DNA from 4 places in the Bacillus cereus group sp. BfR-BA-01383 genome. Region 3 is predicted to be linked to each of the others. Evidence: predicted binding sites of a transcription regulator. Region 3 holds the regulator's gene; each other region holds the start of a gene.

Region 1 (7,877 bases), on a different contig from region 3:
AATGTAATCCATTTCATTCTAGTGGTAAAGAGAATGTATCCTATAATACTAATTGGTATCGTAGAGAGGAATATGCGCCACCAAGAAAATCCATTTTTGGAATTTGTGATCTTTTTAGTAGGAGCTTCTTCTGTATCTTCTATTAAACTTTTGAGCTTTGCTTCATTGTTTCTTTGGTGTATTTGCGCGTTTTGAGAATTAGTTTCTTCGCTAGTTTGTAAAGTAGGAGCAGGAGTATTATTTGTAAAATTATAGGGATTGGTAAATCCTTTTGTTGGTTCGAATGGAATCCATCCGTATCCTGGAAAATATACTTCGACCCAAGAGTGTGCGTTATTGTTCGCGATTTTATAAACATTCTCACCTTCAGCACTAGCAATTGTATTCTCAAGAGTTCCTTCTGTAAATCCTTTTACCCAGCGGGCGGGAATCCCGGCAGAACGAAGTAGTACAATCATAGACGTAGAAAAATTATTACAGTAGCCGCTTTTTGTATCGAACAGGAATTGATCTACATAATCTTGGTTTTTGGCAGGAAATAAGACATTCGTTGTTTCGTATACAAAAGAGTTGTCTGTGAAGTACTTTTCAATAGCTAATACTTTATCATACCGGTTGTCTTTATCATTTGTAAGATTGACAGCCAAGTCTTTTACTCGCTGTGGTAATGATTCGGGAAGTTGTGTGTATTTTGTCATGAAATAAGAACTTGTTTCATGACCTTCATTCGTTTTTACAGCTTTCAAGTTTTCTATGGGAAACTCTGGGAGCTCATATGTTACTTTATACGAATTTAAAGTAGTAGAAGAGTCTCCGTGCATCGTATAGATTTTTTCTGAAAAGGGGTCAACGCTGTATGATACATCAGAAGAAGCCTCAACTGATACTAATCCTGCTGGATAGGTAAGGTGAGGATAACCTTTTTGCATGGTGATTGTTGCCTCAGTTGTCTCCGTTTTTGTATTTTGTTCGTACCAACTTACGACGTCGTTTTTATTTTTAAAAGAAACTTTCTTCGGATTTTCAGAAACCTCCCAGCCTTTTCCTGTATAAAAATCTTTCGTTTCTACTCTCCAATATTGTTTATTTTGCGTTTGTGCTGTAAAAACAATTGTATTATCTGCCTTAAAGGGACCGCCTAATTGCGAGTCATCTAAACCGTACCCAACTTTAGAAACTTCTTGTTCTTTACTTGCTTCGGATGTGTTGAATTTTAAAAAATTCATTGGGTTGGGCCATTGAGAACCAAATTTTGGAGTAAAGTATGCGATGGTTGCTGACAATACAATAAATATTGTAAGAGGTCTAAGTAATTTTGAGATTTCTCTAGCATAATTTTGTAAGTGTTCAATCTCTTTTATTCGTTCTATTTGAAGAAGACTAAGCATAAAAAAACCGATGACAACAGTACGAATAATAGCGTAGTTTGCATTGTATAAATGTAAGTTATGAAAAGTTGTGATATAAATAATAGTCAATACAAGAAATAACAAACCGCGTTTTTTATGAATCATCCAAAAAGAGGTGAAAGAACTCAAAAACCAAAATGATAGAAAAAATAAAACTGTTGGAAAAACAGGAGAAATATCTAGCAACTTCCCCTGGAAAAACAGGGAGGAATTTCGAGACATATCAGAAAAAAAAGTTGTTAGCCAAGATGGATTTATAAAAGCTTTTTTATAATACAGGAAATGAATCATGAATAAGATCGTGACGATTTTTATTGGAATTTGCCACCTTGTTTGAAAAAAAGAGAGAGTGAAGCAAATTCCTATAAATAGTACAAAAATATCTAATCTACCTACGTTTGTAATACCTATAAGGGGTCTTAGCCATTCTAGTAAAAGAAGAAGTACACATACATGCATGAAGAATCTGCTCATATTCCATTGTTTTTTTGTTTGTAATGTTATCATTTGCTCACCTCAAAAAACACGTTTGTATACCGGTTTTCATAAACCGCTTTTACAAATATTTTTCGTTTTTGTAGAGTTTCTAGTATACTTAGTTCTCGATGCGAGAGTTGGTTCGCTTTTTCTTTCACGACAAACACCATTAATTTTCTATTTTTTATAGCAGCACAATCAGCCGCCTTTTGAATATCGGGAGAAAGATCGCTTGTCACGAGTATAATCGTGACGGGCTCATAAATTTTTCTTAATTCTATTTCTACACTTTGAGAGAGCGGGAATACACTGTCTGCTTGTACTTTCGCTAAATGACAAAAGATTTGTTGCAACTGAGCATCTCCATTGTCTAAAGGGAAAATAGTTCGTTCTTTTCCGACAGACACGAATGACGCTGGTGAATTTTGCTTCAAAGCAGCTCTCACAATAGAGGCAGTAAACGTTACGACTGATTCGAATAGGGGGGACTCAGTTCTGTCCATGAATATCATGATATTATGGCTGCGCTGTTGTTCAAACTCTTTCGTCATAATATTGTTTGTTCGTGCAGTTGCTTTCCAATCAATCCATGAAAAGCGGTCACCAGGTTTATATTCTCTGACACCGACAGAGATTGTAGAGTCTTTTGCTAAATTTATATTTGCTGAAAGCGCTCCTTGTTCGAAATGATTTTCCAATTGTCGATACGTTATATCTATATACTGGGGATAGACTAAAAATGTATCTGGAACTGAAAAAGTTACTTCTTTCTCTATCATACCGAATAGATCGCCAGTTTTGACACGTACGCTTGAAAAAGTGTGTTCTCCTCTAGGGATTGTGTCAATAACATATTGAAACGAAATGTTTCGTTTCAATCCTGGAAAGAGTATTACCTTATTCGTCTTTGTTTGTCTACAACTTGTAAATTGTGGAGGCATTTCATCTTCTATAACTAAATAAAGTAAGGGAAAAGGAAATTTTCTTTTTATTGTAATCGTGCTTAAAAATGGTTCTCCTGCTACATACTCATTTTGATTTGTTATTCGTTTTACTTCAGTGTCCCGTAAAGCGTAGAAGGGGAGTAGTAGTGAGTAAAGGCCAATAGGAATCGTACTGTAAAACAAAAACCAACTTACAAATCCTCCTTGAAGCATAGCATACACAAATGTTAAGACTAGGCATAAAGGGATTAGTAATAACTTGGTAACGTGATATAGTACTCGTAGTATTCGTTTCATCAAAGGTTCATCGTCCTTTGAGTCGGAACGGCAGTTCGTGCAACGATTTTTGCGATAACTTGTTCTCCTGTTATTCCTTCAAATTTTGCTTCCATTTTTAGAATGAGTCTGTGAGCTAAAACGTAAGGAGCTAAAAATTTAACATCGTCTGGAATAACATAATTTCTGCCATGGATGAATGCATAAGCCTGTGAAGCTTTCATTAAAGCAATTGAACCGCGTGGACTTGCACCTAGCTGTATAGAACTATAAGAACGAGTCTGATTAACAAGCTTTACAATGTAATGTTTGATCCCTTTGTCCATGCTTACTTCTCGTACGCTTTGTTGTAAATAAAGTAATTCTTCTATTGTAGTAATAGCTTGTAAATGGGAGAGTGGATTTGTTTTTTCCATCCGGTTTAAAATTTCAAATTCTTCTTCTGGTGTAGGATATCCCATTCTTAACTTCAACAAGAAACGATCGAGCTGAGCTTCTGGTAAAGGGTATGTTCCCTCATATTCGACCGGATTTTGTGTAGCCATTACAAAGAATGGTTTTGGTAACGGTCTTGTAATGCCATCTATTGTGATATTGCCTTCTTCCATACTTTCAAGTAAGGCGGATTGTGTCTTTGGAGATGTACGATTAATTTCATCAGCAAGTACAAAATTCCCCATAATTGGTCCAGGCTTGAACTCAAATTGGAGCTCTTTTGGATTGTAAATAGAAACACCTGTTACATCTGACGGCAGTAAATCAGGTGTGAATTGAATTCGCTTGTAATCAGCATCAATTGATTTAGAAAGTGCACGTACTAGCATTGTTTTCCCGACGCCGGGAACATCTTCTAATAGTACATGACCTTCAGCTAAGAGAGCTGTCATGGTTAAAATCGTTTCTTTTCGTTTTCCGACCATTAATTTTTCAATATTGTTGATTATTTTTTCTATAATGGGATGTAATGAATCAAGCTGGGGCATAGAGATCCTCCTAATTTTATTATCGTTTTCTAATCTATTTAGTGGACAATAGAATTTATAATTCTATGTGTGGGTAGTAAAACTTCCATTTTAAATTCTGAGAATATTCAGATTATTTATTTCGATTACATCTAGTATAATTGTTTCCGTAACTAAGGGCAATACAGTAAATAATGATTTCTAGTTTTATGTGAATATGTCTGGATATAAAATACTATCGCGAAGAAAAAACATCCTCACATACAATTTTCGGTATTTTCCTTTTGGAACTTTATAAAAAAATTCAAAACTCTGTTTCATATATTTATAAAGAAAAAACGTAGGAACTTTTCCTGCGTTTTTTTTGCAAAATAGTCGATACCTCAAAATACTATTCCCCTAATAATCACGATTAACCATAACCCTCCACAACGGAACAAAAAATTTTCTCACAAACTTATTTTCTACTGAATTTTTGACAATCTCTTGAACTGTGCGAAATGTCACATCTGTATTTTACAGCCTCTCTTATAGTAAGGGTATGAAAGAGAGACGTATTAAAGGAGTGAATATGATGAAGAAGAAACCTTCAGCACTAATGAGACGTTTAAAATATTTTTCACCAATAGATCGTTATAACGATAATCATACACAAGAAACATATGAAGATCGCGAATGGGAAAATGTGTACAGAAAGCGTTGGCAACATGATAAAGTAATCCGTTCTACACACGGTGTGAACTGCACTGGTTCATGCAGTTGGAACATTTATGTGAAAGATGGGATTGTAACATGGGAAGGACAGGAGCTTAACTACCCAACAACAGGTCCTGATATGCCTGATTTTGAACCACGAGGTTGTCCGCGTGGGGCGAGTTTTTCTTGGTACATTTATAGTCCACTTCGTGTGAAATATCCGTATGTACGTGGTGTTCTTTGGAGTATGTGGCAAGAGGAACTACAAAATCACAAGTCACCACTAGATGCTTGGAAAAGCATTGTGGAAAACCCTGAAAAAGCACGTAAGTATAAGCAGGCGCGTGGTAAAGGGGGATTCATTCGTGCGAATTGGGATGAAGTATTACAACTCGTTTCTGCTTCATTACTTTACACAGTAATTAAATACGGTCCAGACCGAAATGTTGGTTTTTCACCAATTCCAGCTATGTCGATGTTAAGTCATGCAGCAGGTAGCCGTTTTATGCAACTTATGGGTGGGCCGATGCTTAGCTTCTACGATTGGTACGCAGATTTACCACCAGCTTCTCCGCAAATTTGGGGTGATCAAACAGATGTACCAGAAAGTAGCGACTGGTATAACTCTGGATACATTATGACATGGGGTTCAAATGTACCGATGACGAGAACACCAGATGCTCACTTTTTAGCTGAGGTTCGATATAAAGGAACGAAAGTCGTTTCTGTAAGTCCTGACTTCGCTGAGTCTACAAAGTTTGCGGATGATTGGATTAGTGTGAAACAAGGTACAGACGGTGCACTTGCAATGGCAATGGGGCACGTAATCTTACAAGAGTTTTACGTAGATAATCAAGTGGAATATTTCACAAAGTATGCGAAGCAATATACTGATTTTCCTTTCTTTGTCACATTGAAACAAAAAGGAGATCAATTCGTTGCGGATCGATTCTTAAATGCTTCTGATATCGGACGCGAAACAAAGTTAGGAGAATGGAAGCCTGTTCTTTGGAACGAGAACACGAATGATTTTGCAACACCTCACGGCACAATGGGATCACGTTGGGATAACGAAAAGAAATGGAACTTACGTTTAGAAGATGAACAAACAGGTAAAAAGATTGATCCACGTCTTTCTTTACTTGGAATGGAAGATGCTGTTGGAACGGTACAAATTCCGTATTTCTCTGATGATGGAAATACAATATTAGAACGTACGATTCCGGTGAAAAAAGTTATGACAGAAGAAGGCGAAGTGTTCGTTACAACTGTATACGACTTAACGTTAGCAAATTACGGCGTGAACCGAGGGCTCGGGGGACAAGAACCGAAAGATTTCAATGATGACGTACCGTTTACACCTGCATGGCAAGAGAAAATGACGGGAGTGAAGCGAGAGCTTATTATTCAAATTGCTCGTGAGTTCGCACAAAATGCTGTTGATACAAATGGTCGTTCGATGATTATTGTTGGAGCCGGTATTAACCATTGGTTTAACTCTGATACGATTTATCGCGCAGTTTTGAATCTTGTTCTTCTCGTTGGAGCGCAAGGTGTAAACGGCGGCGGTTGGGCACATTATGTTGGTCAAGAAAAATTACGACCAGCAGAAGGCTGGCAAACGATCGCGATGGCAAAAGATTGGCAAGGGCCACCAAAATTACAAAACGGTACATCTTTCTTCTATTTCGTAACAGATCAATGGCGCTATGAAGATACACCTGTCGGGCATTTAGCATCACCAATTGAGGGCAACTCTCGTTATCAACATCACGGTGATTACAATGTATTAGCGGCACGACTTGGTTGGTTGCCTTCATATCCAACATTCGAGAAAAATGGAATTGAATTATATAAAGAGGCTGTTGCTTCTGGTGCAACAACGCAAGAAGAAATCGGAAAATACGTTGCACAAAAATTAAAAGAAAAAGAACTGAAATTTGCGATTGAAGATCCTGATAATAAAAACAACTTCCCACGCAACTTATTCGTATGGCGTGCAAATTTAATTTCAAGTTCCGGTAAAGGTCACGAATATTTCTTAAAACATTTATTAGGTACAACAAACGGATTAATGAATGATGATAGTGATTCATTACGACCAGAAGAAATTAAGTGGCATGAAGAAGCACCAGAAGGGAAGTTAGATTTACTCATTAATTTAGATTTCCGTATGGCTGGAACAGCGCTTTATTCTGATATCGTCTTACCTGCTTCAACTTGGTATGAAAAGCACGATTTAAGTAGTACAGATATGCATCCATTTGTGCATCCGTTTAATCCAGCAATCGGTTCACCGTGGGAAGCACGCTCTGACTGGGATATTTTCACCTCTCTTTCTAAAGCTGTGTCAGATTTAGCGAAGAAAATCGATCTTGAGCCAATGAAAGAAGTCGTTGCAACACCACTTCTTCACGATACACCGCAAGAATTAGCGCAACCACTTGGCAAGATTAAAGATTGGAGCAAAGGCGAGTGTGAACCAATCCCAGGTAAAACGATGCCACAAATTCATGTTGTTGAAAGGGATTATAAAACGATTTATGACAAAATGACAGCGCTTGGACCAAATGCTGGAAAGCAACCGATTGGTACGAAAGGGATTTCTTGGTCTGCAGAAAAAGAATATGAGCAATTAAAGAGTCGATTAGGAGTTGGGCGAACTGATTCTATTGCGAAAGGGTGCCCAGATATAAAAGAAGCAATTAATGCTGTTGAGGCGGTATTAACACTTTCTTCTACAACAAACGGTCACATGGCTGTAAAAGCATGGGAAGCACTTGAAAAACAAACCGATCTAAAACTTCGTGATTTAGCAGAAGAGCGTGAAGAAGAATGCTTCACATTCGAACAAATTACAGCGCAGCCGAAAACGGTAATTACTTCTCCAGCCTTTACAGGTTCTGAAAAAGGTGGACGTCGTTACTCACCATTTACAACAAATGTTGAACGTCTTATCCCTTGGAGAACGATAACTGGTCGACAATCTTTCTACTTAGATCATGACATGATGAAAGAATTTGGTGAAACGATGGCAACGTTTAAACCAATTTTGCAACATAAACCGTTCCGTAAATCACGACCTGAAGTAGAAGGGAAAGAGATTACACTAA
Region 2 (7,877 bases), on a different contig from region 3:
CACCCTGTGGTTTTTGTAGTATTCATTATAAATATGATCTCCTTAACTTACTCAATTGCCAATCAACTTGTATTTCTCTTTGTCTAATAAATTTTCCTTCTTGCTGAATTCAATGGGCCCTATAAAAATAAAAGCACGGAAAATCTTCCGTGCTTTTCAAAATATATATATTATTCCGGAAGGTTTAGTTACCTCGGTACTTACCCTAACTGACGTTTAAATGTTTTACTAGCGAAGAAGTAAGCGATAATCATAATGCCCACGCACCAAGCAAGTGCAATCCAAATGTCGTTGCCAACACTCCCTCCATATAAGAGAGCACGAATCGCATTCACGATGGACGTCACAGGTTGGTTCTCAGCGAACGCACGAACAATTTTTGGCATCGTTTCGGTAGGAACAAAGGCTGAACTAATAAAGGGAAGAAAAATTAGCGGGTACGAGTAGGCTGTCGCCCCTTCCATAGACTTAGCTGTCAACCCTGGAATAATAGCCAGCCATGTTAGCGCCAGCGTAAACATCCCGAGTATCCCAGCTACCGCGAGCCAATCTAGAATATTAGCGCTGGAACGGAAACCCATTAAAAGTGCAACGAGAATAACCACCACCATAGTAAGGACATTAGCAACAAGAGAGGTTAATACGTGAGCCCATAATACCGACGAGCGCTTGATGGGCATAGTAATGAAACGTGCCATCAGCCCGCTCTTTACATCCGTAAACAAACGCACGGATGTATAAGCGACACCAGATGCGATAGCCATCAGCAAAATCCCCGGTAATAAATAATTGACATAGTTATCCGTTCCTGTCTGTATGGCACCACCAAATACGTAAACAAATAACAACATCATCATAATCGGTGTAATCGCTACTGTAATAATCGTATCCGGACTGCGCATGATGTTGCGCATTAAACGACCTAGTAATACCCCTGTTTTACTTTTCATTTTACATCTCCTCCTTTTTTACCGATGATCGCAAGGAATATTTCTTCCAATGTCGGTTGCTTCTCTATATACTCCACTTTTGCTGGTGGGAACATCTCTTTAAGTTCAGTAAGAGTACCAGTCGTAATGATTTTTCCGCCATGCAAGATCGCAATACGGTCCGCTAGTTGTTCTGCTTCCTCCAAGTACTGAGTCGTCAATAAGATCGTTGTGCCTCCGCCGGCAAGTTCCTTAACGGTATCCCAAACTTCAATCCGAGCTTCAGGGTCAAGCCCTGTCGTTGGTTCGTCAAGAAAAATGACTGCTGGCGTCCCGATCAAGCTCATAGCGATATCAAGCCGGCGCTTCATCCCGCCTGAATATTGGTCTGCTCTCTGATTTGCTGCATCGGTCAAGCTGAATCTTGCAAGCAAATTGTCAGCGACTTGAGCGGAATTGGAAACTCCACGTAACTTGGCGATCATTATCAAGTTTTCTCTCCCGGTAAGCATACCGTCTAAAGCTGCGAACTGCCCTGTCAGACTGATACTTTGACGAACATGATCTGATTGACGCTGAACGTCAAAACCGCAAATACTTACTTCACCACCATCTTGCTTCATCAGCGTCGAGAGGATGTTGACCGTTGTCGTCTTGCCCGCTCCATTTGATCCCAGCAGTGCAAAAATTTCGCCACGCTGCACTTCAAAATCCACCTCTTTTAAAACTTCCTTGTCTTTAAAAGATTTTTTTAACCCTTTTACAGAAATCGCTGCATTACTCATACTTTTTTCCTCCTTATAAAAATGTTTTACGAAGATAGATTACCTATCCCCCTCTATTTAGTAGCACTGATAATCTGTACTACTTAGTACCGAGTTAAAAATATAACTGAATAGCGATGGCGGTAATTCATATTTGTAACCAGCTAATCAGTCGGTATTTTCTATTGCATTTATTTTTTTCTCAATTGCTTCATAATACTCTCATTCAAATCTTCACGATACTTGGAAACATAAGTTTTAGCGTTTGCCACTAGTTCGTCAGCAAAGGAAGCTACGTCGTCTCCAGTGATTTCAAGCACTTGTCTTCCTTCCGCCGCACCCGCTTCGAACAAATCGATTAATTCATACTGTATGTGTAACATATCCATCCCATTACCCGCTGAGAAATTCCACATGTAGTTTTGAATTTTCTTAAACACAAACTGATAGTCCTCTGGCAAAGCTCCAACTCGTGCCATCATCATTTTGTACTCTCTTTTATCACCAATTAATTTTTTGAACATTTCCATCATATTATTTTTCCTCCTTTTTTATAAAACAGAACAAGAAATCCCAAAAATATCGGACGCAATATTTTATCTTATGAAGCTAGTTTGACTTCAAGACGTTAATTTTTGATGATACAAAATCCCACTTTTTCCAAAACAATTCAAGCTCCTGGCGGCCAGCTTCATTAAGTGAATAAAACTTACGAGGTGGCCCCATATCTGACGGTTTCTTTTCAATATTCACAAGCTTTTTCTTCTCTAATCGTACGAGGATGGTATAGACCGTTCCTTCCACGACTTCGGTAAACCCAAGATCATTCAGGTGACGTGTAATCTCATAGCCATAAGTTTCACGGCGACTGATGATTTCCAGCACACAACCTTCCAACGAACCTTTCAGCATTTCAGTTAAATTTTCCATGTTCTGATCCTCCTCTACCCCCTATTCTGTCTGACTTATATTCAGTATCACAGAGTACTAAGGCGAATTTTTTACCGAATAGCTTTTGAGAAACCATACTATTCAGTATTGCTTATTACAAGTACATTGTATGACTAAGTAGCGGTGAATGTCAATTGGATTTTAATTTTTTTCTAAAATCCGCTATTCCCTATTGTTTACTGAATATATTTTGAGAAACCAAACTATTCAGTATTACTTATTACAACTACATTGTATGACTAAGTAGTTGTGAATGTCAACTGGATTTTAATTTTTTTCTAAAATCCGCTATATCCCCATTGGATACAGCGGATTTTCTTTTTAAAGAAGTCTCGCCACATACCTATCCAGCTAAGAAAAGAAAATATCACAAAACAAAATATGCTGACTTTGATGGATGTGGCGGGGTCTCCTTATTAATAAGATTGATTATTTTTGTGTTCTTCTATTAACACACCTGCGAATCTAATACATGAGTTTTCGAATACATACAAATTCTTTATAATGCCCACCATTACATATAAGACATCTTTTTTGTCACGATAACATCATATTCATATCTTCTGCTGCAGTTGTAATCAGTTTTAAACCAAATGTTTCTTGTAATACATCAAGCACACCAGGCGAAATAAATTCAGGTGCCTTTGGACCAATGCGAATGTCTTGAATCCCAAGACTAAATAGCCCAAGTAAAATGGCAACCGCTTTTTGTTCAAACCATGATAGGACAATACTCACTGGCAATTCATTTACTTCACATTGAAAAGCATCTGCTAAAGCGGCCGCTATTTTCACTGTAGAAATTGAATTATTACATTGTCCTAAATCAATGTAACGCGGAATCTCCGTACCAGGTACAACACCATAATTTACATCATTAAAGCGGAATTTCCCGCAAGAAGTTGTTAAAATAACCGTTTCTGGCGGAAGTGACGTTGCTAATTCACGATAGTATTCTCCGCCTTTTCCTGGTGCATCACAACCTGCGATCACAAAGAAACGCTTTATTTTCCCTTCCTTTACTGCTTCAATGATTTCTGGAGCTAATGATAATACTGTGTTATGGTGAAACCCTGTTACTAACTGTTCATCCGACTCCATATGTACTTCGGGAAGTTCTAGCGCTTTTTGAATCAGTGGTGTAAAATCATCCTTTTCAATTTTTTGTACGCCCTCTAAGCCTGCAATATCATATGAAAAGAATCGATCAGAGTAGGATCCTTTAATCGGCATAACACAGTTCGTTGTAGCCAATATGGCACCTGTAAATTTTTCAAAAAGACGTCGTTGATCATACCACGCCTTACCAATATTTCCTTTTAAATGTTTATATCTTTTCAATTGTGGATATCCGTGCGCTGGTAGCATTTCAGAATGCGTATAAATATTAATGTCTTTTCCTTCCGTTTGCTTTAATAATTCCTCTAATGCAAATAAATTATGACCAGTAACTACAATTGCTTTACCTTCTACATGATTTTGTGTAATTTGAACAGGCTCTGGAACACCAAAATGATTCGTATGTGCCTCATCCAACAACTCCATCACTCGTAAAGCCGATTTCCCAACTTTCATAGCCATATCAATATGTTCTTGTTCATTAAAATTAGAATTTGTTAATGTCATATATAACGCTTCTTGAGTTGTAGCATCTACAAAAGCATCTGTATACCCTAGCTGAGCAGCATGTGTACGATAGGCCGCAATTCCTTTTAATCCAAACACAATCGTATCTTGTAAACTTGCGATTGTTTCATTCTTACCGCAAACACCCATTATTTTACATCCGCCTGTTGGTGTTTGTTCACATTGATAACAAAACATATCATCCCACCCTCTCCCAATCATTGGTTACAACCTAAGCATAATATCCATTGAGAAAAAAGGATGTGATATCAATCACAATAATATATAAAAATTTGTGACACTTTTATTGTTAACATAATATTTTTATTGACTTCTAAAATCCGTACATACGCATGGACCTTTCTGTTGATTCTTCCAATCAGCTAGAAAATTGATTTAAAGAAATGATAGCAATATTTTTATTATTCAATATATAGAAATGAAATAAATCTTCTGCTTGATATTTTCTATTTCATTGTACGGTGCCAACATCTCTAGCAAGATTTCATAGGATATTTCAAAATAAAGTGCCTTGAATCTCTTGAGCAGATAGTTGTAATTCATCAAATATAGAAATAGACACATAAAAACGTCATCCTTCCCCATAATTCACCAGAAAGAATAGCGCATTTTTTCATTTTGAGGAACAATCAATTTCTTTAGTGAAAAACGTTTTAAGGGCATTACAGGAAATCTCTTTATTTACAATACCTTTACACTACCTTAACATTATTTTCATTAATTTATGATATATTGATATAGAAAAAAGAAAACATTTCAAAAAAATGAAGTGTTTTCTTTTTCACTATTTCTATTACAACCCACCTTCTTATTCCATTCATAACATTTCTTTTTTTACTAATGTATAATAAAATTAATATTCTGTTTTATTAGAAGGGAGAAACTATGAACTTAAAAAATAAAAATATATATGAAAAAATGAACCAACATTCCGTTGCCGGTTTAAGCCTTGCCGTTATACGCGATGGCAAGCTGGATGAAGCAATCTCCTTCGGAACACTTGAATCTGGTACAACTAGAGCTGTTACTACAAACTCCATATTTAATTCTTGTTCTATTAGCAAATTCATCACTGCCATGCTCGTACTAACATTATCCGAGCAAGAAATCGTACATTTAGACGAAGATGTAAATGATAGACTCACATCCTGGAACATCCCTACCAATCTATTTACTTCACAGAAAAAAATTACGTTGCGAAACTTATTAAGTCACCAGTCTGGAATCATTGATCCTCCTAATAGTTTTGAACATTATACACTTGTAAAAGGACTACCTAACACTGCTGAACTCCTTGCTGGTAAATCATTATATTGTCCAGTACCTATAGAAGTGAGTTATGAGCCAGGAAGCGAATTTCACTACTCAGACGCAAACTTTTGTATAATCGAATTACTACTTGAAGATATTACTGGAAAACCATTCAACCTCTTACTACAAGAATATATCTTTCAACCACTTCAACTGAAAAATAGTACGGTATTTTCTCCTGAAGAAATAAATAAAATACATACATTTGCTTGCGGGCATATTAAAGATGGGACTGTAACAACTGATAAATATCCATTTTATCCATTCGCAGCCGCTTCTGGCATTTGGGCAACACCAACTGACTTAGCAACTATAGTAATCGAACTCATTCATTCCTTACATGAAAAAGGCAAACTAAAACTTTCTCAAAAAACAGTGCAAGACATGATTTCTCCTCAAGGTTGCTCAAAATGGACCGGATTAGGTATTTTTCTAAATGATTCGAATGAAGACTTACAGATTTATTCACTCGGATGGGGCGTTGGATTCCAATGTATGGTGGCTTGTTATCCCTACCTTGGTAATGGCGCTGTTATTATGACGAATTCCGATTTAGGTGTTCATCAAATGGAAGGGATTATCGGTGAGGTTCTAAAAATATTATCCTTATCATGAACTAAGTACATACAAAGAAAGAAGCTAATTCTCTCAGCTTCTTTCCTTTAATAGTGCATAATGATCTTTCTTCTTAATTACTAAATATTGATTTTCTTCCGTTACAAGTACAGAACCTAATCGGACTCCTAGTAAGCGTTGATCATCAAACTTCATAATTGCTTCCCCTTCCCTCACATAAACAAAATTATCATGAAAATAATTACATTTATGGAAACCCCTCTAATTCAGACTATATCATAATTTACCAAAATATAAATATCATTGTTCCTTTTAATAAAAATCCCTATTTTTTCATATATTTCGATACGAAAAACTTTCTCAATAAAAAAATAAGAATTTTCAGTTTTTTATTCCATGAAAATCTATTATAATAAAGTTAATAAATATTTGACCTCTCCTAATTCATGTACATATGGATGATCAGTAGTTGCTGCTACTGATCTATTTTTTGTTTTTTCTACTACTAATAAAAAACACGCTAGCAACTAAAGAGCTAGCGTGTTTCTATACTTCATATTATTCTACAGTTTTAGGTTTACGGAAAATCCCCATTAAACCAGCAATTAATAGTAAAATACCTGGTAGTAAATATACAACCGAAATACAAATAAATCCACCAATTGCTGCGATTGTCATCATAATGCCTGCTGCTTTCGCTTTACTCTTTACCATAACAGCTCCAACAATCCCTAGGATAGATAGGAATATTGCTACCCATCCTAATCCAATGATTTCATTTGCTCCTTACGCTTCAAATGCCGCACCCATACCACCAATTAATAGTGGAATAAAAGAACAAAGAACACCAAAAATACCACCAATTAGACCTAAAACAAATTCAGTCGTTCTTTTCATATTTCAAATTTCCTTTTTCATCGTTTTTATAAGCTCTTTCTCAATTAATCTTGTTTATTTATATACATCCGCCGCCAATTCTCTCAAAACATCCACATTCACTACTTCAAAGCATCCATTGTTTTTCTTTATAATCTCTTTATCACAAAAGGTATTCAATGTGCGCAATAAATGCCGATAACTCGTTCCTAACAATTCCGCTGTTTCCGTTAAATTCCCGCTAAACACAATTCTATTTCCGTGCTGAACCGCTCGTTCCCCTGCCGCTAACATGTAACTCGCAAGTCGATTTTCAAGCGGGTATAGTAAATTAATTGTACTGTTTTTTGAAAGTCGATTTAACTTATGTGCTAATGATCCACAAATACATCTTAAAAACTTTGCATCATGAAATAGTTGATTTCTCACTTTCCCTAAAGGCAAAGCAACACAATATGAATCTGCCATTACTTGTACGTTTGACGTAATCTTTTGAGAGTGAATTAACTCCACATCTCCAAGCAACTGCAAACTATCATAGAAACATAGCAATACAGACTTCCCATTACTTAATGTATTAAACGCTTTCGCTTTTCCTTCCACAAAGAAATATAAATAATCTATTTCTTCATTCTCCCTACAAATGAACTCATTCTTTTTAAAAAATATAAGTTCCATATATGGTTTCATATCATTACTAAAAAATGAATCAATATTATTTTGTTTCATATACTCTGCTAATTTATTTGTGTTACATACTTTCTTCATATTTCCCCCACCTTTACAACTCATCCCCATTGTAATCAAAATTTTCTTCTTTCAC
Region 3 (7,877 bases):
AAGTAGGGGTCTTTAGAAAATGGATATGATATTTAGAAAGATGGCACTCGATGATATTGCTCAAATTGTAGCTATTGAAGAAGCATCTTTTTCAACTCCTTGGACTGCAGATGCCTTTCACCGTGAATTAGCGATGAATGAACATGCACATTATGTTGTGCTAGAAAAAGATGGTCGCGTAATTGGTTATTGTGGATTGTGGATAATTATTGATGAATCACATATAACAAATATAGCTATTTTGCCAGAATATAGAGGTCAAAAGCTAGGGGATGCCTTATTGAAAGAAGTTATTTCCCAGGCGAAAGAAGTAGGGGTAAAAACGATGACACTTGAAGTACGCGTATCAAATGAAGCAGCAAAGCAGTTATACAGGAAATACGGATTTCAAAATGGTGGAATTCGTAAACGATACTATGCAGACAATCAGGAAGATGGTCTTGTAATGTGGGTGAATATATAATGGAAAAAAATACGATTATACTTGGTATTGAAACAAGCTGTGATGAAACAGCAGTAGCAGTTGTTAAAAACGGAACGGAAATCATTGCGGATGTCGTCGCATCACAAATTGAAAGCCATAAACGTTTTGGTGGGGTTGTACCAGAGATTGCATCCCGCCATCATGTAGAAGAAATTACAGTTGTGTTAGAAGAAGCTTTAAAAGAAGCGGATATAACTTTTGAAGATATTGATGCAATTGCTGTAACAGAAGGACCTGGTTTAGTAGGAGCACTTTTAATAGGAGTAAATGCAGCGAAGGCAGTAGCCTTTGCGCACGATATTCCTCTAGTTGGTGTTCATCATATTGCTGGCCATATTTACGCGAACCGTTTAGTCAAAGAAGTTCAATTCCCACTATTATCACTTGTTGTATCTGGTGGACATACAGAGCTTGTTTATATGAAAGAACACGGTTCATTTGAAGTGATTGGTGAAACACGAGATGATGCAGCAGGAGAAGCATATGATAAAGTAGCTCGTACGTTATCCATGCCATATCCAGGTGGTCCTCATATTGATCGCCTTGCGCATGAAGGGAAGCCGACAATCGATTTGCCTCGTGCATGGCTAGAACCGGATTCGTATGATTTCAGCTTTAGTGGATTGAAATCAGCAGTTATCAACACTGTGCATAACGCAAAACAACGTGGTATAGAAATTGCGCCAGAAGATTTAGCAGCAAGTTTCCAAGAAAGTGTAATCGATGTACTTGTAACGAAAGCAGCTCGTGCAGCGGAAGCTTATAACGTAAAGCAAGTACTTCTTGCTGGTGGAGTAGCTGCTAATAAAGGACTTCGTGCACGTTTAGAAGCGGAATTTGCGCAAAAAGAAAATATTGAGCTAATTATTCCACCGTTGTCTTTATGCACAGATAATGCAGCGATGATCGCAGCGGCAGGGACAATTGCTTATGAACAAGGAAAGCGTGCAACATTAGCTTTAAATGCAAATCCAGGATTAGATATTGAAGCCTAGTTATGCACAAAATTAACCACAGACTGTGGATAAAACCCGTATTATCTGTTGATAATATGGGTTTTATTGTGTATATAAAATGTTGATAACTTTTTTCTTTTCTGTGGATAATGTGGAAAAGTTATTTTGAGGTTTATATTATAAAGGTGGATATGTGTATAACGTTGTGGATAAAATAGATGAAGTCTGACCTTTGATATATCTTTTTCTGGGAAATAAAATAGAGGTGAATATCAGAAAAGATATTTCGGGATAATCTTCTATTAATACGTGGATCGGTACCAATGTCAAACTTTGTCGGTAAATCGATATTCTCTGTCGAATCGTTGATATATTTAGAGTTATGATGGATATATTTGAAAAATCGTTGATATATTTCAATTTGTGGTAGATATATTTGAAAAATTGTTCATGTACCATGAAGTTGCTTCCAACTAGAAAATAAAAAGGATGTCGCATAGTCAAAAATCTCGACTTATGAGACATCCTTCTTATTAAAATGCTCTTATAAATGCAGTTCTTCCCATTCTGCCATACAAGCTTCAAGTTGTTCTTGTAGTGTTTGCTTTTTAGTTGTAATTTCACTAGTCTTTTCATAATCGGCATATATTTCTGGTAAGCAAAGCTGATCTTCTAACGTAGCAATTTCTTCTTCAAATTCTACGATATTTTGTTCCAGTTCTTCAATTTTTCTAGTGCGTTGACGCTCTAGTTTTTTACGCTCTTTTTCTTCTAGATAATTTAACTTTTCTTGTGCAACCACCTTTTGAACAGGTGTGTCATTTTCTTGCTGTTCAAGCTCTGCACGTTCAATCATTTCGTTTTTCTTTTCAACGTAGTAATCGTAATCCCCTAAATATTCCTGTGCACCTTCTGTTGATAACTCAATAACAGTTGTTGTTACACGATTAATAAAGTAGCGGTCATGTGAGACGAATAGAAGAGTCCCTGGATAATCAATTAAAGCATTCTCCAAAATCTCTTTACTATTTAAATCAAGATGGTTCGTAGGTTCATCGAGAATTAATAAATTTGATTTTTGCATCATAAGTTTTGCGAGAGCTAATCGAGCTTTTTGTCCACCACTAAGAGAAGATACTGGTTTTAATACATCATCCCCTGTGAATAAGAAGTTGCCGAGTATAGTGCGGATCTCTTTTTCAGGTTGCAGTGGATATTCATCCCATAGTTCATTTAACACGCGTTTAGAAGATGTTAAGTTTGCTTGTTCCTGATCATAATAACCAACAGATACATTTGAACCGAAAGCAACATCTCCGTGTAAGAGTTGTAACTTATTCACAATGGATTTTAATAATGTAGATTTTCCAATTCCGTTAGGTCCAACTAAGGCAACACTATCTCCGCGAGTTAAGCGCATAGTTACATGTTCAATAATAGGTTCTCCATCATAGCCAATGGCTGCATCTTTTACTTGTAAAACATCATTCCCACTTTGTTTTTCGATATCGAAGTGGAAGGATGCTGACTTAGAATCGCCTAATGGTCTTGTTAATAATTCCATTCGGTCCAATTGTTTACGACGGCTTTGCGCACGTTTTGTCGTAGATGCACGAGCTATATTTTTTTGAACGAAGTCTTCAAGCTTGGCGATTTCATCTTGTTGTTTTTCGTAACGTTTCATTTCTTGCTCGTATAAAGCTGATTTTAAATCTAAATATTTACTGTAGTTACCAACAAATCGTCTACTCTCTTTATTCGAAATTTCATATACTTGTGTAACGAGTTTGTCTAAGAAATAACGGTCATGGGAAACGATTAGTATCGCACCAGGATAACCTTGTAAATATTGTTCAAGCCATGTTAATGTTTCGATGTCTAAATGGTTTGTAGGCTCGTCTAAAATAAGTAAGTCTGGTTTCGTTAATAATAATTTACCAAGAGCTAATCGTGTTTTTTGCCCACCGCTTAATGTAGAAATCGTCGTCTGGTGCGTTTCAACTGGAAAACCAAGGCCGCTTAAAATTGAACGAATATCTGCTTCGTACTGATAGCCACCTTGATCTTTATAATCTAATTGTAGTTGGTCATAATCAGCTAATAATTTTTCGTATGTAGCCGCATTCGAAAAGTTTTCTTCTTTTCCCATCTCTTGCTCTAGCCTTCGAAGTTTTGTCTCCATTTGCTGTAAATGTGTAAAGACGGTTAACATTTCATCCCAAATTGTTAAAGACGTTTCTAATCCGGTATTTTGAGCTAAATACCCCATTGAGACATCTTTCGGTTTTATAATTTCACCACCATCATGAGATAGCTCACCAGCTATTATTTTTAATAATGTAGATTTTCCGGCCCCATTTCGTCCGACTAATGCGATACGATCTTTCGTTTGTACTTCCAATTTTATGTTTGCAAGAATCGTTTCTGCACCGTATAATTTCGAAAGTCCGTTTACTTGTAATAAAATCAATGTTTTCACCTCAAATAATTTCTTAACTTTGCCATGTTTATATTTCTCAATCATACTAAAAATAGTGTATAGTTTAAAATAAAGAGAGAATACTTCTTCTCTTTATTATACAAGGAAATTCATGAGTGCTAAACTTCTGTATTTGATTCAAGTATATGAATAAAGATAGGAAGAGAGGAGAGGTTATATGGATCAGCAAAAAATTCCACAAGCCACTGCCAAACGATTGCCTCTATACTATCGATTTATCCAAAACTTATCTCTTTCTGGTAAGCAACGTGTTTCATCAGCCGAATTGAGTGAAGCGGTAAAGGTTGATTCCGCAACTATTCGAAGAGATTTTTCATATTTTGGAGCGTTAGGGAAAAAAGGGTATGGATATAACGTAAATTATTTATTATCATTTTTCCGTGAAACACTCGACCAAGATGATATAACACGTGTAGCACTTATTGGAGTAGGTAATTTAGGGACCGCTTTCTTACATTATAATTTCACGAAAAACAATAATACAAAAATTGAGATGGCATTTGACGTTAGTGAAGAGAAAGTTGGAACAGAAATCGGGGGCATTCCTGTATATCATTTAGATGAATTAGAAGAACGTTTATCAACTGATATACAAGTGGCAATATTAACAGTACCGGCTACAGTAGCACAATCTGTGGCAGATAGATTGGCAGAAACGAACGTGCATGGTATTTTAAATTTTACACCAGCACGCTTAAATGTGTCAGAAAATATAAGAATTCATCATATTGATTTAGCTGTAGAGTTACAAACACTTGTTTACTTTTTGAAAAATTATCCACAATAAAACGCAGAGGAAGCGACCTCTGCGTTTTATTATTGTTTTTTCTTTGTGAATTTGACTAATATAAGGCGAAGTGCCAAATTAAAATCAATTGTTGCCATCACTGCAAATAGTATTGTCCACATATTCCAGATTGTATCTGTTACGTTCGTAATGGCGAAACGTGTAAAGATACATCCAAGAAGGAAGTACAATGCAGCCATGAACAATGGTGAGTTTCTCATACTAAAAATCCTCCGATAAAGCCTTGCATTTTCTCAGCTTCTTTAATCATTTCTTGAATTTGCTCATTGCTTACTGCAATTTGAGCGACTGCAACGAGTGTATTCATCAAAACATGAGCTGCAATTGGAACGATAATACGCTTCGTTTTTACATATAAAAAGGCGAATACGAGCCCCATAGCAGTGTATACCAATAAGTGAGTAAAATCAAAATGAATCGCCGCAAATACAAGAGAACTAATGATAGCGGCAATAAAGAAGTTAAACTTCTTATAAAGTGTACCAAATAAAATTTTTCTAAATACGATTTCTTCTAAGATAGGTCCGATTATAGATACAACAATAAGGAACCAAGGTGTGGTTCTTGCTATGTCCATCAGCCTTGCTGTATTTTCAGATCCAGGCTTAATGTCCAGTAAATACATTTCAATCATACCAGCGATACTTTGTGAGAAAAATGCTAAGAAGAACCCGATAAAAATCCATCCAATTGTAGCTGGAACAGTAGAGCGCATTTTATCTAAATGTCGATCGCGAATGTCTGTTCTGAGTAACCAAAGTACAACGCATAATGCAATGAAAAAGCTAATAATCGCCCAATGGCCAGTTATGATTTGTCCCTTTTCCTCGGTGGTAAATCCTCTATTATCATAGAGACCTGTTTTTAAGAGTAATGGTAATCCAACAATTCCAGATAACTGCATTAAAATGTATGTAACGATAACCCACCAATATTGTTTCTTCAAATGGTTTAACCATCCTTTCTAACTCTAGTGTATGAGATAAAGTAGGATAACATGTAAATATGCTACCTATCATATAAACTTTCATTCGAATTATGATTTTTTTGTAAATCTGTATTTGAAATTAAAATAGAAGACAGGAAAAAGTTGTGTGTGTAGCGAAAACAACTTAGGGTGTCTTTCATATTGTAACATACGAGTGGTGGAAACAACGATTCATATAGTAAAGGTAGTAGAAGAAGGATTTTATATAGAAAAGTATATATAGTAATTTGCGAAAAAATTATGATTTTTTTACTTGCAAAAGAAATTGAGATTATTTATTATTATAAGTGTGTTAGCACTCGGGTGACTTGAGTGCTAATAAATAAAATTTACATAACAAAATGAGGAGGTTATTGTTCATGCTAAAGCCATTAGGTGATCGCGTTGTAATTGAGCTTGTTCAAGCAGAAGAAAAAACAGCAAGTGGTATTGTATTACCAGACACTGCAAAAGAAAAACCACAAGAGGGTAAAGTAGTTGCAGCAGGTACTGGTCGAGTGCTTGAAAATGGTGAGCGTGTTGCTTTAGAGGTAGCAGCAGGTGATCTTATCATCTTCTCAAAATATGCAGGTACTGAAGTGAAATACGAAGGTAAAGAGTACTTGATTTTACGTGAAAGTGACATTTTAGCGGTTATCGGTTAATTATATAAATCTTAAAAAATCCAAGGGGGTCAATTATTATGGCAAAAGATATTAAATTTAGTGAAGAAGCACGTCGTTCGATGCTTCGCGGTGTCGACACTCTTGCAAATGCAGTAAAAGTAACGCTTGGACCAAAAGGTCGTAACGTTGTACTTGAGAAAAAATTCGGTTCACCACTTATTACAAATGATGGTGTAACGATCGCAAAAGAAATCGAATTAGAAGATGCATTCGAAAACATGGGTGCAAAATTAGTAGCAGAAGTTGCTAGCAAAACAAATGATGTAGCTGGTGACGGAACAACAACTGCAACTGTATTAGCGCAAGCTATGATTCGTGAAGGTCTTAAAAACGTAACAGCAGGAGCTAACCCAATGGGTCTTCGTAAAGGTATCGAAAAAGCTGTTACTGCTGCAATTGAAGAATTAAAAGCGATTTCTAAACCAATCGAAGGTAAATCTTCAATCGCACAAGTAGCTGCTATTTCTGCGGCTGACGAAGAAGTAGGTCAATTAATCGCTGAAGCAATGGAGCGCGTTGGTAACGACGGCGTTATTACTTTAGAAGAATCTAAAGGATTCACAACAGAATTAGACGTAGTAGAAGGTATGCAATTTGATCGTGGATATGCATCTCCTTACATGATTACTGATTCTGACAAAATGGAAGCAGTTCTTGATAACCCATATATCTTAATTACTGACAAGAAGATTTCTAACATTCAAGAAATCTTACCAGTATTAGAGCAAGTGGTACAACAAGGTAAACCACTTCTTATCATTGCTGAAGATGTAGAAGGCGAAGCGTTAGCTACATTAGTAGTGAACAAACTTCGTGGTACATTCAATGTAGTAGCTGTTAAAGCTCCTGGATTTGGTGACCGTCGTAAAGCAATGCTAGAAGATATCGCAATCTTAACTGGTGGCGAAGTAATCACTGAAGAATTAGGACGTGACTTAAAATCTGCTACAGTTGAATCTTTAGGACGCGCTGGTAAAATCGTTGTAACGAAAGAAAACACAACTGTAGTTGAAGGTATTGGAAATTCACAACAAATCGAAGCTCGCATTGGTCAAATCCGTGCGCAATTAGAAGAAACAACTTCTGAATTCGATCGTGAAAAATTACAAGAGCGTCTTGCGAAACTTGCGGGCGGCGTAGCAGTAATTAAAGTAGGTGCAGCAACTGAAACTGAGTTAAAAGAGCGCAAACTTCGCATTGAAGATGCACTTAACTCAACTCGTGCAGCAGTAGAAGAAGGTATCGTTGCAGGTGGTGGTACTTCACTTATGAACGTATACACGAAAGTAGCTTCTATCGTAGCTGAAGGCGACGAAGCAACAGGTATCAATATCGTACTTCGTGCACTAGAAGAGCCAGTTCGTCAAATCGCAATCAACGCTGGTCTAGAAGGATCTGTAGTTGTAGAGCGTCTAAAAGGCGAAAAAGTAGGCGTTGGTTTCAACGCAGCTACTGGCGAATGGGTTAACATGCTTG
Region 4 (7,877 bases), on a different contig from region 3:
GTTCATTTGGTGTATAGGGTTTATTTGGTTTATTATCATGACCATTTGCCTTTTTCCAATTTACCGATAACTCTGGACTTGTCTTCTCTTCACTACGCTCTAATAATACAACTGCATTTTGAATCGTTGGTGTTCCTTTATGGGCAATTCCTTGTAATTTCGTTAAATTGCCTGATACTTTAAAGCTAAATCCACCCGCTGGCGTTTGTTTCGGAATTAAAATGCGGAACTTCTCTTCTACATTAAATTCTGTTTTTGCCTCGCCTTTTTCATTTACGAACTTCGCGCCTTGTGGTGCACCAGTTGCTTGTACTTTATACGTTCCACTTTTCGCGTTTGTTTCTACTGTATATAAACCAGTTTCAAAAAACTCATCTTTTAATACTGCTTCTTGTTCTTCTGTAGGAGTTACGCTCATCGTAATTTCTTGTAATTCTTCACTAGCGCTTGCTTTTGCGACAATATCTTTCGTTACTTTTTCTACATTTTTATTACGGAAATCCAAATCATTAATATCAATTTGTTTTAACGCATTCCACACCGCAAGCTGCGTTGCGTAATGTGCATCTCTCCAATCAGAAACACCTAATTCTTGCGGACTCTTTTGTGGGTATCCGTTTAATAGTACGCGATACACGTTAATGTCCACTTTACCCATTTCAGGTAAATCTTGACCACCTGGAGATTTTAAATCTACATTTAAGCAAAAAGCAATTTTTCCATCGGCGGTTTTAATAAGCTCTGTTCGAATTGGTTTCTTCTTTGACTTACTATAACTCCAATCCATTTGATACTTTGTATGATCCATAACTTCTGCGGATGCTTTTTGAAGTGGAAATAATAAGTTCGCAAATACAAATAAAACACTCAAAAAAGCGGCCATTAGCTTGAACGATCGTTTTATATTCATGTCTACAACCCCTTATAAAATAACAAATTTAATACTGTTTATTATTTAGTTAGAACATTTTTTTATGCATAGACAAAATAAAAAAGAGTGCAAACTTTTTTGCACTCTTTCTACTTTCCTCTATTAAAAATCAAAGTTATCCGGATCTGGACCGACGCGGTGGTTTTCATTTAAAGCATCAATTTTTTCCATATCTTCTTTTGTTAATTCGAAGTCAAATATATTAGCATTCGCAACAATACGTTGTTCTTTCGTTGATTTTGGAATCGTCACAACTCCATTTTGTAGATCCCAGCGTAAGATAACTTGCGCTGTTGTTTTTTCGTGTTTGTCTGCAATTTCTTGTAATGTTTCATTATCTAATAACTGACCTTGCATAAGCGGTGACCATGCTTCCATTTGAATACCTTGTTCTTTACAGAAAGCTTGTAGTTCTTTTTGTGTTAAACGCGGGTGATATTCCACTTGGTTAATCATCGGTTTCATTTCCGCATCTTCCAATACATCTTGCAGGTGATGAATTTGGAAATTACTTACGCCAATCGCACGCACGCGCCCTTTTTTATAAAGTGTTTCTAACGCTCTCCATGTATCTTTATATTTTCCTTCTACAGGCCAATGAACAAGATATAAATCTAAATAATCTAGCTCTAATTTTTTTAAGCTCTCTTCATATGCAGCAAGTGTCGTTTCATATCCTTGATCCGCATTCCATACTTTTGAAGTAATAAATAAATCTTCGCGAGAAATTCCCGCTTCTTTTATACCAGCGCGAATCCCTTCTCCAACTGCTTTTTCATTTCCGTAAATTGCAGCTGTATCGATGCTGCGGTATCCTGCTTTAATCGCCGATTTTACAGCCTCTACAAGTTCCGGCCCATCTTCTACTTTAAATACACCTAAACCGAACCAAGGCATTTCTACACCGTTATGCAATGTTGTTGTACTTTGTAAATTTTTCATTTTATTTTCTCTCCTTTTATTTCACTTGATCTCTTTTTTCTAATGCCATACTCCAAGCTGTTAAAATAACAGCACCTGCTACCATAATGCCGCCTACCCAAGCTGTATGAAGTAACCCTAACGAGTTCGTTACAATACCGCCCAAATAGGCACCGAGAGCGATTCCTGCGTTAAATGCGGCAATATTCATTGCTGATGCTACATCGACAGCACTCGGTACAAATCGTTCAGCTAATATAACGACATATATTTGTAATCCAGGAACATTCATAAATGCGAATAGTCCCATAAAAATAATCGTAATCAGCCCTGCTACTTTAAATGGTGCTGTAAATGTTAGCACGAACAATACAATTGCTTGAATGAAAAACATATAAAATAATGCTCGAATTGGATTATGATTTGATAGCTTACCGCCAATCATATTCCCAATTGCAATTGCAATTCCGTACACTAACAAAATGATTGTAACTGTACTTGCTTTAAATCCGGTTACTTCTTGTAATAGCGGGGATAAATACGTAAATGTTACGAATGTCCCCCCGTATCCTAATGCAGTAATAACGAAAACAAGTAATAGCCTCCCGTTCGTAATCAGTTTGAATTGATCACAAAATGATACGGATGTACCTTTTTTCAAATTAGACGGGACTAATATACTATTTGCAATTAGAGCAACAATTCCAATTGCAACAATTACCATAAACGATGCTCTCCAGCCAAATTGTTGACCAATAAAAGTTCCAATCGGTACACCTGTAATCGTCGCAACCGTTAAACCAGTAAACATAAAAGCAATTGCGCTAGCTCGTTTATTCTCTGGTACAAGTGCGGCTGCAATTGTGGATCCGATTGACATAAAAACGCCGTGTGCGAAAGCAGATACAACCCTCGCGATAAGTAAAACAGTGAAACTTGTTGCCACAGCTGCAATTCCATTACCGATAATGAAAATAATCATAATCCACATTAATAACGTCTTTCGCGACATACTAGCTGTTAACGACGTTAACACTGGGGCACCAAACGCTACCCCTAACGCATATAAAGAAACGGTTAAACCCGCTGTTGTAACAGAAACATGTAAATCTTCCGAAATAGATGGTAATAAACCAACGCTTATAAATTCAGTCGTTCCTATTCCGAATGCACTAATCGCTAGTGCTAACAAAGCGAACATACTCCTTCTATTCGTCTCTGTTGCTGAAGAAGCTACTGTATATGAACTCAATTGAATTCCTCCTTATTACAAGAAATCCAATCATAATAGTGCGATAAAAAGGCCTTTTTATCTTCTAAAAAATATATTTAATCTCTACAAATGCTATTATGAATGGTTTCATTCCTTTTTGAAAGAACGCACTTTCAAGTACGATAGGCACTAAAAAGTAACATAGGTACTTTTTAGTGCCGTACTACTCATTTGCTTCTTACGTATGCTATTATGAAACATATTCAACATGATAAAAAGTACGTACTTTAAAGTGCTATAGGTACTAAAAAGTAACATTTACACTATTTAGCTTCTTTCGTTGAAAAATTGAAATCCATATTCATCAGAGGAGATTTTATATGAAAAAATACAATATTCCGGTAGAGGCCACTTTAGAGGTTATCGGCGGAAAATGGAAAGTCGTTATTCTTTGCCACTTACAGAAAGGGACAAAAAGAACGAGTGAACTAAAACGTTTAATGCCAGGTATTACGCAAAAAATGTTAACTCAGCAATTACGCGAGTTAGAAGTAGACGGGGTTATCCAAAGAAAAATATACAACCAAGTACCACCGAAAGTAGAATATTCCCTTACTGACTACGGGTCGTCATTAGAATCGATTCTTGATTCTCTTTGCACCTGGGGCGAATGCCATCTTGAAAAAAGCGGTAATTCATCGATGCTCATTACAGAGGCTGAACAATAAGAAAAAGGAAAAAAAGAACAGTAATTTGTTCATTTTTTCCTTTTTTTCTTTATATATATGTACATTTCTAATTCAAACAAAATATTTTATGCGCTTTCATGCCTTGTCAGCACTAGGTTATACGCTTAATATCAAATAATTAGGAATCATTTTTATGTTAACATAGGTGTATATAGTATATAATATAGGATATATATTATATACACTTTCCGATAAGGGAGCTTTTCCATTATGCGGACAAGCCATGTATTGGACAGTTCATAAATAATAGGTAAGACGTTATGGTTTTAGATTTATGTTTGCAGCTTACTTGCTGTCATAAATTTAAAGGCATTTTATTGTGCTTTGTGAAACTTTGTATAAAGTTTCGTAAACGATTACTATCTTACTTATCAAAAATAAGAGTATTGCTATCGTAAAGGAGAATTGGAGATGCCAGAAACTATGACTCAAACAAAGCCAGAACAAGAAACTGTACAAATTTCTGCTAGCCAAGGACAACTTGATGTACTTGATCAGTTGTTAAAACCTGAGGTACAAGAATCATTAACAACACTAGTGGAACAGCTTCCAAAATTAACTGAGCTTGTTAACATTTTAACTAAGTCTTATGACTTCGCCCAAACTGTTGCTACTGATGAAGTATTAAAAAGCGACACTGTTGGTGCAATCACAGAGCTTGTAGAACCTGTAAAAGATACAGTGAAAAGCATGGCTGCAACTGCAATCGAAGCGAAAGATCGTGCTGACGAAAGCACTGAAGTTATCGGCCTATTCGGTCTGTTAAAATTACTAAAAGACCCACAAGCACAAAAAATGTTCCGCTTTGTGAACGCATACCTTCAAATTAGTGCAGAACGTAACAATAAATAATTTAATTTATAACAACAATTAGTAAAGACGGGGGATATCATACTATGTCAAAACAAATTGTCATCTTAGGTGCTGGTTATGGCGGTCTTCTTGCCGCTTTAAACGTACGTAAATATTACAGCAAATCAGAAGCACAAGTTACAGTGATTAACCAATACCCAACACACCAAATCATCACTGAACTACACCGCCTTGCAGCTGGTAACGTTGCTGAGCAAGCAATTGCAATGCCACTTACAAAGCTTTTCAAAGGTAAAGACATCGATCTTAAAATTGCAACAGTTGAGTCATTCTCTGTTGATAGCAAAGAAATCAAACTAGCTGGTGGCACTACTTTATCTTACGATGCACTTGTAGTTGCTTTAGGAAGTAAAACTGCTTACTTCGGTATTCCAGGACTAGAAGAAAACAGCATGGTATTAAAATCTGCTGCTGATGCAAACAAAATCTACAAACACGTTGAAGACCGTATTCGTGAATACGCGAAAACGAAAAATGAAGCTGATGCTACAATCGTAATCGGTGGTGGCGGATTAACTGGCGTTGAGCTAGTTGGTGAGCTTGCTGACATTATGCCTAAACTTGCAAAAAGCCACGGCGTAAATCCAAAAGAAGTTAAACTTCTTCTTGTTGAAGCAGGTCCAAAAATCCTTCCAGTATTACCAGATCACTTAATCGAACGTGCAACTACTAGCTTAGAAGCGCGCGGTGTTACATTCTTAACTGGTCTTCCTGTAACAAACGTTGCTGGCAATGAAATTGACTTAAAAGACGGTCAAAAACTTGTTGCTAACACATTCGTTTGGACAGGCGGCGTACAAGGTAACCCATTAATCGGTGAATCAGGTCTTGAAGTAAACCGTGGCCGTGCAACAGTTGATGCACACCTACAATCTACTTCTCACAAAGACGTATTCGTTGCTGGAGACAGCGCTGTTGTCTTCGCTCCAGACGGACGTCCATACCCACCAACTGCACAGATCGCTTGGCAAATGGGTGAGTTAATTGGATACAACTTATACGCAGCACTAGAAGGCAAAGCATTCGAAGAGTTCGCACCTGTTAACTCTGGAACACTTGCTAGTCTAGGACGTAAAGATGCTGTTGCTACAATCGGAGCAAGCAATACTCCACTTAAAGGCTTACCAGCATCATTAATGAAAGAAGCAAGTAACGTTCGTTACTTATCACACATTAAAGGTCTATTCAGCTTAGCTTACTAATCTGAATATAAGCCCGAATCATGCCCTGCATGATTCGGGCTATTTTTATCCGTAATTTTCTCTAACTTATTTATTCGGCAGAAGAATAATATAATCCTCTATAATTATCGAAATATACTGACTTTTGATATTAAAATCGTATATATAAAAAGATCCGTCCCAAAAGTATTTTGAGACGGCTTTCTTTTCCTAATAGGTTTCGTCATATTTTGTCGTTAAGTCGATATTCCTTGTCGAAACGTCGATATAATGTGAATTATGTTCGATATATTTCAAGTTGCGTCGATATAATTCCACTTACTATCGCTATCCTATCCAAAAGATTAAATCTTTTAGATAGTCTCTTTCACAAAAACTATTCTCCTAACTTCACTAAACTGTAGTTCTTTTTCCCTTTGCGGATAATAATAAATCTTCCATCAAATGAATTTTCTACAGTCACATCCGTAGCTACATCCGTTACTTTTTCACCATTCATAGAAATCGCACCGTTATTAATATCTTCACGTGCTTGACGTCTAGATGGTTCGATCCCTAAATCAACTAGCCACTCTACAATATTTTTCGTCTCTTTTGAAGACTGGAATGTCGGCATTTCTTTAAAGCCTTGTTCAATTTCATCAGCTGTTAGCGATTTAATATCTCCACTAAATAACGCTGCTGTAATTTTCACAGCTTGCAGGAATGCCTCTTCGCCATGAACGAACTTCGTCATTTCTTCTGCTAATACTTTTTGCGCTTCACGTTTATGAGGCTCTGTTTCTACCTTCGCTGCTAATTCATCAATGCGCTCTTTCGTTAAGAATGTAAAGTATTTCAAGTATTTAACTACATCACGATCATCCGTATTCACCCAAAACTGGTAGAATTCAAACGGTGTTGTTTTTTCAGGATCAAGCCAAACCGCACCGCCTGCTGATTTACCAAACTTCGTACCATCTGATTTTAATAATAACGGAATTGTTAACCCAAATACTTTCGCTTCATGACCTTCTAACTTACGAATTAAATCTAATCCGCTCGTAATATTTCCCCATTGGTCACTACCACCAATTTGCAGTTGAACATCTTCTTTTGTGTATAAATGATGGAAATCCATCGCTTGCAAAATTTGGTACGTAAATTCTGTGAAGGAAATGCCTGTATCTAAACGGCTCGCTACAATATCCTTCGCTAACATGCTATTAATACTAAAGTTTTTCCCGTAATCACGTAAAAACTCGATAATGTTTATTTCATGTGTCCAGTCGTAGTTGTTTACCATCTTCACTTCGCTATTTCCGCCGAAATCAAATAGCTTTTTCATTTGCGCTGTTAACGCATCTACATTATGCTGAACTACTTCTAACGTTTGCAGTTGACGCTCTGACTGACGTCCACTTGGATCACCAATTGTTCCTGTTGCTCCGCCAATTAAAATAACAGGATGATGGCCAGCTAATTGGAATCTCTTCATCATCATAAACGGAATCAAATGTCCGATATGCATACTATCACCAGTCGGATCCACTCCGCAGTATAGTGAAATCTTTTTCTCTTCTACTAGCTTACGTAAACCTTCTTCATCTGTCTGTTGATTCACAGCACCGCGCCATTCTAATTCATCAATAATATTCATCTTTTTTCATCCCCTTTATTTTAAAAAAACAAAAAAGCCCCTATGTCTACGATAGACATAGGGACGATTATTCACCGTGTTACCACCCAGTTTGTATAAATAGCATAGCTACTCATACCACTCTTAGCAATAATATCGATTGCTAGTCCGCTTAGCGTTACCTAAGATACTCCAGAGTGTAATTCGCAAGTTTGTTTGTGCTAGGTTCCAGCAACCCCTAGCTCTCTTTGATAACAGTGACAAACTGCTACTGGGCTCTTTCAACGTATATTATTTGTTAAATTATTAGCCATTATATTGAATAAAAGACAAATTGTCAACAATACCCAAATATTATTTCAAAATAATTCATACTTTTATACGCTTTTTA

What was found. The regulator Rex, encoded in region 3, represses fermentation and respiration genes when NADH is low (regulators of the CRP and FNR family bind a similar motif). The targets are predictions, from matches to a motif close to TTGTGAAATATTTCACAA.
Region 1: a site for Rex is predicted at 4,361-4,378, ahead of MR065_RS07475 (nitrate reductase subunit alpha). Genes of this name have one in related genera too.
Region 2: a site for Rex is predicted at 4,532-4,549, ahead of hcp (hydroxylamine reductase). Genes of this name have one in related genera too.
Region 4: a site for Rex is predicted at 4,139-4,156, ahead of MR065_RS12485 (DUF1641 domain-containing protein). Genes of this name have one in related genera too.

The regions. Positions count from the first base shown of each region.
Region 1 covers NZ_JAKUFP010000005.1:114,152-122,028, forward strand. The annotation lists gene MR065_RS07460 (transglutaminase TgpA family protein) at 1-1,916, opposite strand, end outside; gene MR065_RS07465 (DUF58 domain-containing protein) at 1,913-3,127, opposite strand; gene MR065_RS07470 (AAA family ATPase) at 3,127-4,089, opposite strand; gene MR065_RS07475 (nitrate reductase subunit alpha) at 4,640-7,877, shown strand, end outside.
Region 2 covers NZ_JAKUFP010000023.1:32,677-40,553, forward strand. The annotation lists gene MR065_RS19020 (NUDIX hydrolase) at 1-26, opposite strand, end outside; gene MR065_RS19025 (ABC transporter permease) at 201-950, opposite strand; gene MR065_RS19030 (ABC transporter ATP-binding protein) at 947-1,714, opposite strand; gene MR065_RS19035 (DUF1048 domain-containing protein) at 1,885-2,226, opposite strand; gene MR065_RS19040 (PadR family transcriptional regulator) at 2,303-2,623, opposite strand; gene hcp (hydroxylamine reductase) at 3,182-4,468, opposite strand; gene MR065_RS19050 (serine hydrolase domain-containing protein) at 5,177-6,217, shown strand; gene MR065_RS27485 (hypothetical protein) at 6,251-6,373, opposite strand; partial or broken gene MR065_RS19055 (DUF4064 domain-containing protein) at 6,737-7,075, opposite strand; gene yeiL (transcriptional regulator YeiL) at 7,130-7,822, opposite strand.
Region 3 covers NZ_JAKUFP010000055.1:7,048-14,924, reverse strand. The annotation lists gene tsaB (tRNA (adenosine(37)-N6)-threonylcarbamoyltransferase complex dimerization subunit type 1 TsaB) at 1-6, shown strand, start outside; gene rimI (ribosomal protein S18-alanine N-acetyltransferase) at 20-463, shown strand; gene tsaD (tRNA (adenosine(37)-N6)-threonylcarbamoyltransferase complex transferase subunit TsaD) at 463-1,479, shown strand; gene MR065_RS25650 (ABC-F family ATP-binding cassette domain-containing protein) at 1,985-3,910, opposite strand; gene MR065_RS25645 (redox-sensing transcriptional repressor Rex) at 4,098-4,727, shown strand; gene MR065_RS25640 (YdiK family protein) at 4,757-4,948, opposite strand; gene MR065_RS25635 (CPBP family intramembrane glutamic endopeptidase) at 4,945-5,694, opposite strand; gene groES (co-chaperone GroES) at 6,096-6,380, shown strand; gene groL (chaperonin GroEL) at 6,419-7,877, shown strand, end outside.
Region 4 covers NZ_JAKUFP010000010.1:107,736-115,612, reverse strand. The annotation lists gene MR065_RS12505 (thioester domain-containing protein) at 1-910, opposite strand, end outside; gene MR065_RS12500 (aldo/keto reductase) at 1,034-1,873, opposite strand; gene MR065_RS12495 (MFS transporter) at 1,890-3,053, opposite strand; gene MR065_RS12490 (winged helix-turn-helix transcriptional regulator) at 3,446-3,793, shown strand; gene MR065_RS12485 (DUF1641 domain-containing protein) at 4,226-4,666, shown strand; gene MR065_RS12480 (NAD(P)/FAD-dependent oxidoreductase) at 4,711-5,889, shown strand; gene tyrS (tyrosine--tRNA ligase) at 6,245-7,507, opposite strand; T-box leader at 7,564-7,780, opposite strand.